2 regions of the Hydrogenophaga sp. ZJX-1 genome follow, and region 2 is predicted to be linked to the other one. Evidence: predicted binding sites of a transcription regulator. Region 2 holds the regulator's gene; the other holds the start of a gene.
What was found. Region 2 encodes sigma-54, which starts transcription at its own class of promoters, with help from an activator protein. Its sites were predicted from a motif close to TGGCANGNAANCTGCTTT; they were not measured.
Positions count from the first base shown of each region.

Region 1: a site for sigma-54 is predicted at 2,274-2,291, ahead of nifH (nitrogenase iron protein). Genes of this name have one in related genera too.

Region 1 is NZ_JBMBRA010000001.1:80,997-86,324, forward strand. Features, by position in the region: gene draG (ADP-ribosyl-[dinitrogen reductase] hydrolase) at 1-117, opposite strand, end outside; gene ACN5W5_RS00445 (NAD(+)--dinitrogen-reductase ADP-D-ribosyltransferase) at 110-958, opposite strand; gene ACN5W5_RS00450 (hypothetical protein) at 979-1,587, opposite strand; gene ACN5W5_RS00455 (group II truncated hemoglobin) at 1,584-2,042, opposite strand; gene nifH (nitrogenase iron protein) at 2,423-3,316, shown strand; gene nifD (nitrogenase molybdenum-iron protein alpha chain) at 3,404-4,867, shown strand; gene nifK (nitrogenase molybdenum-iron protein subunit beta) at 4,937-5,328, shown strand, end outside.
Region 2 is NZ_JBMBRA010000009.1:173,385-178,712, forward strand. Features, by position in the region: gene ACN5W5_RS21985 (thiol:disulfide interchange protein DsbA/DsbL) at 1-607, shown strand, start outside; gene lptA (lipopolysaccharide transport periplasmic protein LptA) at 747-1,382, shown strand; gene lptB (LPS export ABC transporter ATP-binding protein) at 1,388-2,164, shown strand; gene rpoN (RNA polymerase factor sigma-54) at 2,277-3,929, shown strand; gene ACN5W5_RS22005 (THUMP domain-containing class I SAM-dependent RNA methyltransferase) at 4,077-5,328, shown strand, end outside.

The sequences.
Region 1 (5,328 bases), on a different contig from region 2:
CACCCCGTATTGCAGGGCGATCTCGCGCGGGCGCATGAATTCCACCGTGGCGCCCAGGGCGTCGCCGATGGCCAGACCGAGGTAGGCGCCGAGCACCTGGTCAAAACGATCAGTCATAGCGCGCCACCACGTCGTAGTCGCCACCGAGGGCGATCACTTCCTGCTCGCCCTGCAGCACCTGGCCGGGCAGCAGGCCGGGAAACACCAGCAGCTTGCTGCGCGGCACGAGCAGCTCGAACACCCAGTCGCCAAAACACGAGGCTTCTTCGGGGCTGAGGCTGAAGGACACGATGTTGTTGAGCCGAACGCGGCAACGGCGTTCGCGCAGCGTGCCTTGCAGCAGCTGCTCTTCCACGCGGTTGCTGCCGCGCCAGAGCCGCACGTGGGGGCCCTGCATCTGGGGCGCGGGCAGTGGGAAGCGGGCGAGCGCCCACTGGCAGAACTCGTACAGCAGGTCGAGCTGCTGGTGGATGTTGTTGCTGTGGTGGCGGCTGCTGGTTTTTTCTTCCAGGTAGGCCACCCAGGCCGGTGAAGGGAAATGCGCCAGCGGCGCTTTGTGGAACGTGGGCACGAGGCCGAAGCGGCTTTCGACCCAGCCCTTGAGCACCGCACCCGCGACACCGTTGGCGTCCATGCCCCAGCCCTGCAGCAGGCGGCGCCAGCTGCCGCGCCAGCGCCGTGGCCCGGCCGATGCCGCGCTGCCGTTGGCGGACTTCTCGGGAGCTTGCAGACCGAAGGCGATGGACAGGTAGTGCACAAAGACCTCGCGCGCCTGGGTCAGGTCGTTGCAGCGGTCCAGCAGCGCGAAGAGACCCGGCTGGGTCTCGCGCGTGCCGGCGATGTGCAGCTCGGGCGCACGCTGGTTGAAACCCGTGCTGGCCAGCCAGGCCGTGGACACCCCCACCAGGTTGGTGCTGGTCCAGCGTTGGGGCTGATCAAAGCCTTCATCGCTTGCCACGGCCGGCTCAGGAGGTCGGATCAGACGGGGCGGTTTTCGTTCGGGTTGCGAACCGGTCCCATCAGCGTCAGGCCTTCGTCGTAGGTGATGGTGTCGAAGGTGACGTCGAACTTCAGCGCGGCGTCGGCGATGGCGTCGAGCTTGCCCGCGGTGTCCTTCTTCTTCAGGTCGCCCTTTTCCAGGTAGAACAGGTCGAGCAGTTCGTTGTAGACCGTGGCCTCGTCGATCGGCAGCACGTAGAACATCGCGCCCTTGTAAGGCACCTGGTACTTCTTCGAGAGGTCGATGTTGTTGCAGAACAGGAAGTACTTGCCGCCCGCGCTCAGGGTGTCGCCCAGCACCTCGGCCACGTCCTTCAGGTACTCGAAGCTCAGCAGGTAGCCGGCGAAGAAGGACAGGGTCTTCTCGCCCACGGTGCCGACGGCCATGGTCTGGCCGCACAGCAGTTCGGGCGGACGCGCTTCGTCGGCCAGCTTGGGCGCAAAACGCAGCGCGAGTTCGCCGCGAAAGCCGACCCGGCCGAACTTGTTGGTGCTGCCCTTGAGCAGGGGGTTGAGCAGGCGGCCTTCGTCGTCCAGGCGGGCGAACGCGGTGTCGTCGATCTCTTTGGTGGCCAGGGTGGCGGTCATGGAGCTTCCTTCGGGTTGGTGGCAGGGATTGCCGGGGGGTTTGGGGTGTTGCGCATCCAGTCGGCGGTCTTGAAGAAGGCCGCCATCAGCACGCGGTGCAGGTCCGCCGGCACGCCGGTCTGCTGCATCGCGGCGTCCATGCAGGCGAGCCAGGCGTCGCGCTCGGGCACGCCGATGGGGAAAGTCGCGTGGCGCATGCGCAGGCGCGGGTGGCCGCGCTGCGCCGTGTAGTCCTTGGGGCCGCCCAGCCACTCGGCCAGGTACAGCCGCAGCACGGCCTTGGTGTGGCCCAGATCGGGCTCGTGCATGGCGCGGATGACAGTGGCATCGGGCCGGCTGTCCATCTGCGCGTAGAAGGCGTTCACCAGGCGGTCCACCGCCGCCTGGCCACCGATCGCTTCAAAGTGCGAGGGCGGAGCGACCGGTTCGGTGGTGAGCGCGTGGGGCAGGTTCATGCCTCTCTAAAGAGCAATGACCGTACCAGGCGGATTTGTCCACCCGCGGCCATCAAATGCGACACAAAGCCGCCGCGGCGACCCTTCGACGCGATGTGTGTGCGACGGATTTCGCCGTTTTGTCGGGAACAGGACAAAGCCCTTTCGGCGCCCGTCGCGAGCCCCGAAAAGTGCGCTTTTCCCTCTGTAGCGGCCCTGTTTCAAGAGCGACAAAACAGAGGCCAAACAACATGGCACGGAAGCTGCAAAGAGGAGGCTGCGCGGACACCAGTCCGGCCGACGTGAACCTAGAGCAATAAGACCAACAGGCACGGAAGGCTGACCCAAAGTCGCGGCAACGCTTGCTTAGGTTCTTTAACTTTCCTGAATGGAGTACTGCAATGGCCAAACTTCGGCAAATCGCCTTTTACGGTAAAGGCGGCATCGGTAAATCGACCACTTCCCAGAACACCCTGGCTGCTCTGTCCGACCTCGGCCAGAAAATCCTGATCGTCGGCTGCGACCCCAAGGCCGACTCGACCCGCCTGATCCTGCACGCAAAGGCACAGGACACCATCCTCTCGCTGGCCGCTGAAGCCGGTTCGGTGGAGGACCTGGAGCTCGAAGACGTGATGAAGATCGGCTACAAGGACATCCGCTGCGTGGAGTCCGGTGGCCCTGAGCCAGGCGTCGGCTGCGCTGGCCGCGGCGTGATCACCTCGATCAACTTCCTGGAAGAAAACGGCGCCTACGACGGCGTGGACTACGTGTCCTACGACGTGCTGGGTGACGTGGTGTGCGGCGGTTTCGCCATGCCCATCCGCGAAAACAAGGCGCAAGAGATCTACATCGTGATGTCGGGCGAGATGATGGCCATGTACGCGGCCAACAACATCTCCAAGGGCATTCTGAAGTACGCCAACTCGGGTGGTGTGCGTCTGGGTGGCCTGGTCTGCAACGAGCGCCAGACCGACAAGGAACTCGAATTGGCCGACGCCCTCGCCGGCATGCTGGGCAGCAAGCTGATCCACTTCGTGCCGCGCGACAACATCGTGCAACACGCCGAGCTGCGTCGCATGACCGTGATCGAGTACGCACCCGATTCCAAGCAGGCCGCCGAGTACCGCACCCTGGCTTCGAAGATCCACAACAACGCTGGCAACGGCACCATCCCCACCCCCATCACGATGGACCAGCTGGAAGACATGCTGATGGAGTTCGGGATCATGCAGCAGATCGACGAGTCCGAAGTCGGCAAGGCCGCTGCGGCCGCCGCCGCCCTGGCCGCCGCCTGAACGGCCCCGCAAGTCCGATCCGCCTGGCTTGTGCCGGCGGGTCGGTCTTGATCACCCAAGCAAACCAAATATCCATCGGAGTTACCCATGACTGCCACAGTTGAAGACCGCAAGGCCACGAACAAAGCCTTGATCGATGAAGTGCTGAAGGCCTATCCCGAAAAGATGGCCAAGCGCAGGGCGAAGCACCTGGGCTCGTTCGAAGAAGGCAAGCCGGACTGCGGCGTCAAATCCAACATCAAGTCCCTGCCGGGCGTCATGACCATCCGCGGTTGTGCCTACGCCGGTTCCAAGGGCGTGGTGTGGGGCCCCATCAAGGACATGATCCACATCAGCCACGGTCCCGTGGGTTGTGGCCAGTACTCCTGGGCCGCGCGCCGCAACTACTACATCGGCACCACCGGCATCGACACCTTCGTCACGATGCAGTTCACCTCCGATTTCCAGGAAAAGGACATCGTGTTCGGTGGCGACAAGAAACTGGACAAGATCATCGATGAGATTCAAGAGCTGTTCCCGCTGAACAAGGGCATCTCTATCCAGTCCGAGTGCCCGATCGGCCTGATCGGCGACGACATCGAAGCCGTGTCGAAGAAGAAGAGCAAGGAATACGAAGGCAAGACCATCGTGCCCGTGCGCTGCGAAGGTTTCCGCGGCGTGAGCCAGTCGCTCGGCCACCACCTGGCCAACGACGCGATCCGCGACTGGGTGTTCGACCGCACCGATCCGAACAAGCGCCCCGAGTTCGTCTCCACGCCCTACGACGTGGCCATCATCGGCGACTACAACATCGGTGGCGACGCCTGGTCCAGCCGCATCCTGCTCGAAGAAATGGGTCTGCGCGTGATCTCCCAGTGGTCCGGCGACGGCACCATCGCCGAGATCGAGAACACGCCCAAGGCCAAGCTCAACGTGTTGCACTGCTACCGCTCGATGAACTACATCAGCCGGCACATGGAAGAGAAGTACGGCATTCCATGGGTGGAATACAACTTCTTCGGCCCGACCATGATCGAGAAGAGCCTGCGCGAAATTGCCAGCCACTTCGACGACAGCATCAAGGCCAAGGCCGAAGAGGTCATCGCCAAGTACAAGCCGCTGATGCAGGCCGTGATCGACAAGTTCAAGCCGCGCCTGCAGGGCAAGAAGGTCATGCTGTTCGTGGGCGGTCTGCGTCCGCGCCACGTGATCGGCGCCTACGAAGACCTGGGCATGGACGTGGTCGGCACCGGCTACGAATTCGGCCACGGCGACGACTACCAGCGCACCACGCACTACGTGAAAGACGGCACGCTGATCTATGACGACGTGACCGGCTACGAGTTCGAGAAGTTCGTCGAGCAGGTGCAGCCCGACCTGGTCGGCTCCGGCATCAAGGAAAAGTACGTGTTCCAGAAGATGGGCGTGCCGTTCCGCCAGATGCACAGCTGGGACTACTCCGGCCCCTACCACGGCTACGACGGCTTTGCCATCTTCGCCCGTGACATGGACATGGCGATCAGCTCTCCGATCTGGGGCCTGACCAAGGCTCCCTGGAAAAAAGCAGCCTAAAGACCGTGGGCGGCCTGGCTTGTGCCGGTCGCCCGCTCCTTGAATTCTCAACATCCTCTGGAGAGCACCATGCCCCAATCAGCCGACAAGATCCTCGACCACGAACTGCTGTTCCGTGAGCCCGAGTACCAGGACATCTTCCGCAACAAGAAGGCGGAATTCGAGTTCAACCACAGCGACGAATCGATCAAGCAGATCGTCGAGTGGACCAAGACCGAAGACTACAAGCAGAAGAACTTCGCCCGCGATTCCCTGTCGGTGAACCCGGCCAAGGCCTGCCAGCCGCTGGGCGCCGTCTACGTCGCCAACGGTTTCCAGAAGACGCTGAGCTTCGTGCACGGCAGCCAGGGCTGCGTGGCCTACTACCGTTCGCACTTCAGCCGTCACTTCAAGGAACCCACGTCCTGCGTGAGCTCTTCGATGACGGAAGACGCCGCCGTGTTCGGTGGCCTGAACAACAT
Region 2 (5,328 bases):
GGCTGCCGGTGCCCTCGCCGCCAGTGGCCTTGGCATCAGCCCCGCCTGGGCCCAGCGCGTCGGGTTCAAGGAAGGCAAGGACTATGTCCGCCTGAGCCAGCCGGTGCCGGTCAGCACGCCGCCCGGGCAGGTGGAGGTGGTGGAGTTTTTTGCCTACTCCTGCATCCATTGTTTCAATTTCGAACCGCTGCTCAACGCCTGGATCAAGAAGCTGCCCGCCGACGTGAAGGTGCGTCGCGTGCCGGTGGCGTTCACCCAGGCGTTCGTGCCCATGCAGCGCCTGTATTTCGCACTGGAGTCCATGGGCCTGGTCGACACCTTGCACGGGAAGGTGTTCAAGGCCTTTCACGAAGAGCGCTTGCCGCTGACCACGGCGCCGGCGATCATCGCGTGGGTGGAAAAGCAGGGCGTCGACCGTGAAAAGTTCATCGGCTTCTTCAACGGCAGTGCCGTCAAGATGGCCGAGGCCGCCACTGCGTTGCAGAACGCCTACGACGTGGAGGGCACGCCGGCACTGGGCGTGGCGGGCCGTTTCTACATCGGCGGACAGGGGCCACGCACCATGCTGATTGCCGATTCGCTCATCGTCGAAGCGCGCAAAGCCTGATCTTTGCTTCCCCCAGCTCGAGACAAGACCCGCATCTGGCGGGTCTTGTGTTTTCAGGGGCTGTCGATTGAGTGCCGATCGCCAACAAGTCGGCTTTGCGCCGTTACAATGAATGCAAGATTTGTGCCCCACTAAAGCCATGCCCACACACCACTTTCCCCCCCGATGGACCCTTCGCTTCCTGGCTTCGATGGCCGGTCTGGTGCTGGCAGGCGCGGCCCAGGCGGAGCTGGCCGACAAAGACAAGCCCATGAACATCGAGGCGGACTCGCTGCGCTACGAAGACACGCGGCAGACCAGCGTCTTCACCGGCAACGTCCTGATCACCAAGGGCACCATCGTCATGCGGGGCAGCAAGATGGACGTGCGCCAGGACCCGCAGGGCAACCAGTTCGGCGTGGTGACCGGCACGGCGGCAGCGCCTGGCTTCTTCCGCCAGAAGCGCGAGGGCCTGGACGAGTGGATCGAAGGCGAGGGCGAGCGCATCGAATACGACGGCAAGGCCCAGACCGTGGTGTTCACCGGCAGCGCCGTGCTGCGCCGCTACCGCGGCACCCTGCTCAACGACGAAAGCGTGGGCAACCAGATCACCTACAACAGCCTGACCGAGGTGTTCACCGTCAAGGGTGGCCCCGCCAACCGCACCGCCGCCAACCCCTCGGGTCGGGTGCGGGCGATGCTGACACCCATTCCGGAGGCAGATGCGGCACCCGCTCCCGCCACCGATCCAGCCCAACTGCGCCCCAGCACCAATCTCAACGAGAAGAAGCAGTGACGACCATGCCCATGGCCAGTACGCCACCGGCGATGGCGGTGCGCAGCAGTCTGGAAGTTCAGGGTCTGATGAAGGCCTATGGCAGCCGCAAGGTGGTCAAGGATGTCTCCCTCAAGGTCGACAAAGGTGAAGTGGTCGGCTTGCTGGGCCCCAACGGCGCGGGCAAGACCACCTCGTTCTACATGATCGTGGGCCTGCTGCGCGCTGATGGTGGGCAGATCCTGCTCGACGGCCAGCGCATCGAAGCCTTGCCGATCCACCGCCGTGCCCGCATGGGCCTGGGTTACCTGCCCCAGGAAGCCTCGATCTTCCGCAAGCTCACGGTGGCGCAAAACGTGCGCGCCGTGCTGGAGTTGCAGCACGATGTGGATGGCCATGCCCTGAGCGAACCTGAAATCGCCAGCCGGCTCGACGAACTGCTCAAGGATCTGAGGGTGGACCATCTGCGCGATTCGCCCGCACCCTCCCTGTCCGGTGGCGAGCGGCGCCGGGTGGAGATTGCCCGTGCCCTGGCCACGCGCCCGCGTTTCATCCTGTTGGACGAGCCCTTTGCCGGTATCGACCCGATTGCCGTGCTGGAGATCCAGCACATCATCGGGTTCCTGAAGTCCCGCGGCATCGGCGTGCTGATCACCGATCACAACGTGCGCGAAACCCTGGGCATCTGCGACCACGCCTACATCATCAGCGACGGTCACGTCCTGGCCAGCGGCACGACGGCCGAGATCATCGAAAACGCCGAAGTACGCCGTGTGTACCTGGGTGAGAACTTCCGCATGTGAACATGACCTCCACGATCGTCATTTCATGTACTTCGCTGCCCCCCGAGGGGGCTGATTCGCCTTGGGGCGGCCCGGCGGCGAATCTCCGTTTCGCACTGCTGTACTTCCAGGCATGAAACAAGGCCTGTCCCTGCGTGTTTCGCAGCATCTGGCGCTGACGCCCCAGTTGCAGCAGTCCATCCGGCTGCTGCAACTCTCCACGCTGGAAATGGCGCAGGAGGTCGAGCAGATGCTCGACGAAAACCCGTTTCTGGAGCGCACCGAAGACATCGCCGAGCGCGAAGCCTTCGGTCTGGAGCAGGTCGATGCGCCGGTGAGCGCGGGCGAACAGATCGCCGAGGCCGCGTTGCCGGTGGCCGACGCCGTGGCCGCGCCGACCGAATACGACGGCCCGCTGCCCGACCGCGTCAGCAGCACGTCCGACACGCCCGCTGACAGCGGCTCTGGCGACGAGATTGAAAGCCGGCTCGACGGTGCCACCCCGGTGGAAGAAAGCTGGGAAGGCGATGGCACGGTCGAGATGGCGCCCGACGACAGCGAATGGGGCGGTGACGCACCCGCGCGCAACAGCGGTTCGGGCGGCGACGACGACGAAACCGCCAGCGCAGCCGACCTGGCCCGCAGCCCCGTCAGTCTGCAGGACCACCTGCACGAGCAGGCCCGTTGTCTGCGGCTGAGCGACGAAGACCAGGCGGCGCTGTATTTCCTGATCGAGTCGCTCAACGACGACGCCTACCTGGAAGACGACCTGGCCGAGCTCGCCCTGGGCTTCTGGCGGCTCATGCACGGCCGCGAGGCGGCCGCTCCCGGGATCGAGGAGCTGGAGGTCGCTGAAGCCCAGCTGCGCATGGCCTTGGGCCTGCTGCAGCACATGGAGCCCACCGGTGTGGGCGCGCGCAACCTCGGCGAATGCCTGCGGCTGCAGATCGAGGAGCTGCGCAACTCCCCCGAAGCTCGCGCGGCGCTGGCCATCTGCAACCAGTCCATGGAACTGGTGGCCAAACGCGACATCAAGCGCCTGTGTGCCCTGTGCGGCATCGACGATGAAACCGCCCGTGCTGCGCTGGCCATCATCGCCCGGCTGGAACCCAAACCCGGGCGCCGCTTCATCGATGTCGAGCGCAACGTGGTCGTGCCCGACGTCATCGTCACGCGCGCCGGCCGGGGTTTCAAGGTCATCCTGAATCCCGACGTGATGCCGCGCCTGCGTGTGCACGACGTCTACGCCAACGCCATGCGGCAAAACCGCGGTGGTCGCGACAACGGCGGTGAAGCCGGCCACGCCGCCATGCAGCAGCGCCTGCAGGAAGCGCGCTGGTTCATCAAGAACATCCAGCAGCGCTTCGACACCATCCTGCGCGTGTCGAGCGCCATCGTCGAGCGCCAGCGCAACTTCTTCATGCACGGTGAACTCGCCATGCGCCCGCTGGTACTGCGCGAGATCGCCGACGAGCTGGGCCTGCACGAGTCCACCATCAGCCGCGTGACGACCGCCAAGTACATGGCCACGCCGTTTGGTACCTACGAGCTCAAGTACTTTTTCGGATCCTCGCTCGGTACCGAAACTGGGGGCAACGCGTCGAGCACCGCGGTACGCGCCCTGCTCAAGCAGTTCATCGCCTCGGAAGAGCCGAAGAAACCGCTGTCCGACAATCAGCTTTCCGACCTGCTCAAGGAGCAGGGCATCGAATGCGCGCGCCGCACCGTGGCCAAGTACCGCGAGGCGCTGCGCATCGCGCCGGCCAACCTGCGCAAAGCGCTGTGAACACTCCCTGCGCCGCTTCGCGTCTCCCCCCTCAAGGGGGACCGCACCCGCGGCCTGGCAAAGCCAGTTCCGTGGCACGTGCCGGAAGCTGGGCCGCGTAGTCGCCACCTGCGGACGCACCCGCGCTCAACATCTTCAGTACCTGCCGTGAACCAGCTCAAACTCTTTCTCCCCTGCGCCGCTGGCGTGGAGGACATGCTCGCCGACGAGGTGCAGCGCATCACCAACGAACCGCTGGCCTTCAAGGCACGCGGCGGCGTGGGCATCAAGGCCTCGTGGCGCGACGCCATGCGTCTGAACCTGCACAGCCGACTCTCTCAACGGGTATTGGTGCAGCTGTGGCACGGTGGTTACCGCAGCGAGCAGGACCTGTACAACGCGGCCGGCGAGATCGCCTGGGAAATCTGGTTCACGCCGCAGCAGACCATCAAGGTCGAGATCACCGCGCAGCACAGCCCGCTGACCAGCCTCAACTTCGCCGCACTGAAGATCAAGGACGCCATCTGTGACCGCTTCCGCGACAAACGCGGCGAGCGCCCCAGCGTGGACACCACCTGGCCCGACGTGCGCATCTACGCCCACCTGACCACCGACGAACTCACGCTCTACATCGACACCTCGGGCGAACCGCTGTTCAAACGCGGCTGGCGCGAAGACAAGGGCGACGCGCCGCTGAAGGAAACCCTGGCCGCGGCCATGATCGCCGCCACCGGCTGGAACGGCGGCGCGGCCGAATCGCTGGACGACATCACTCCGCTGTACGACCCCTGCTGCGGCAGCGGCACGGTGGTGATCGAGGCGGCGCAGATCGCGCTCAACATACCGCCTGGCATGCTGCGCCGCTTTGCGTTTGAAAAGATGCTGCCCTACCAGCAGCACGTGTGGACAGCGATCCAGGACGAAGCCGAGCGCGACATGCGCGACTGGCCCGAAGGCCACGCGCCCATCGTGTTCGGCAGCGACGTCTCGTTCCGCATGGTCGATTTTGCGCAACGCAACGCCGAGCGCGCGGGCGTGGCCCACGCCATCGAACTGCGTGGCGGTGATGCGCTGCAACGTTTGCCGCCCACCCAGAAGCCCGGTGTGATGCTGCTCAACCCGCCCTACGGCGAGCGCATCGCCGCGGCCGGCGTGGCCGGTGAGAATGCCAGTGCCCGCGCCCAGCGCATGGAGCCGCGCGCACCGCGCACCTTCACCGCCGGCAAGGCCGCTCCACCCGCGCCCGGCCTGGGCCGCGAGAGCGCGCAGATGAGTGACGGCGGCGACGGCAGCGAATTCTTCCTGCAGCTCGCCGCCCACTGGAAAAGCCACTACGCCGGCTGGAGCGCCTGGCTGCTCACGCCCGACCTCAAGCTGCCCGGCAAGATGCGCTTCAAGGAGTCGCGCCGCGTGCCGCTGT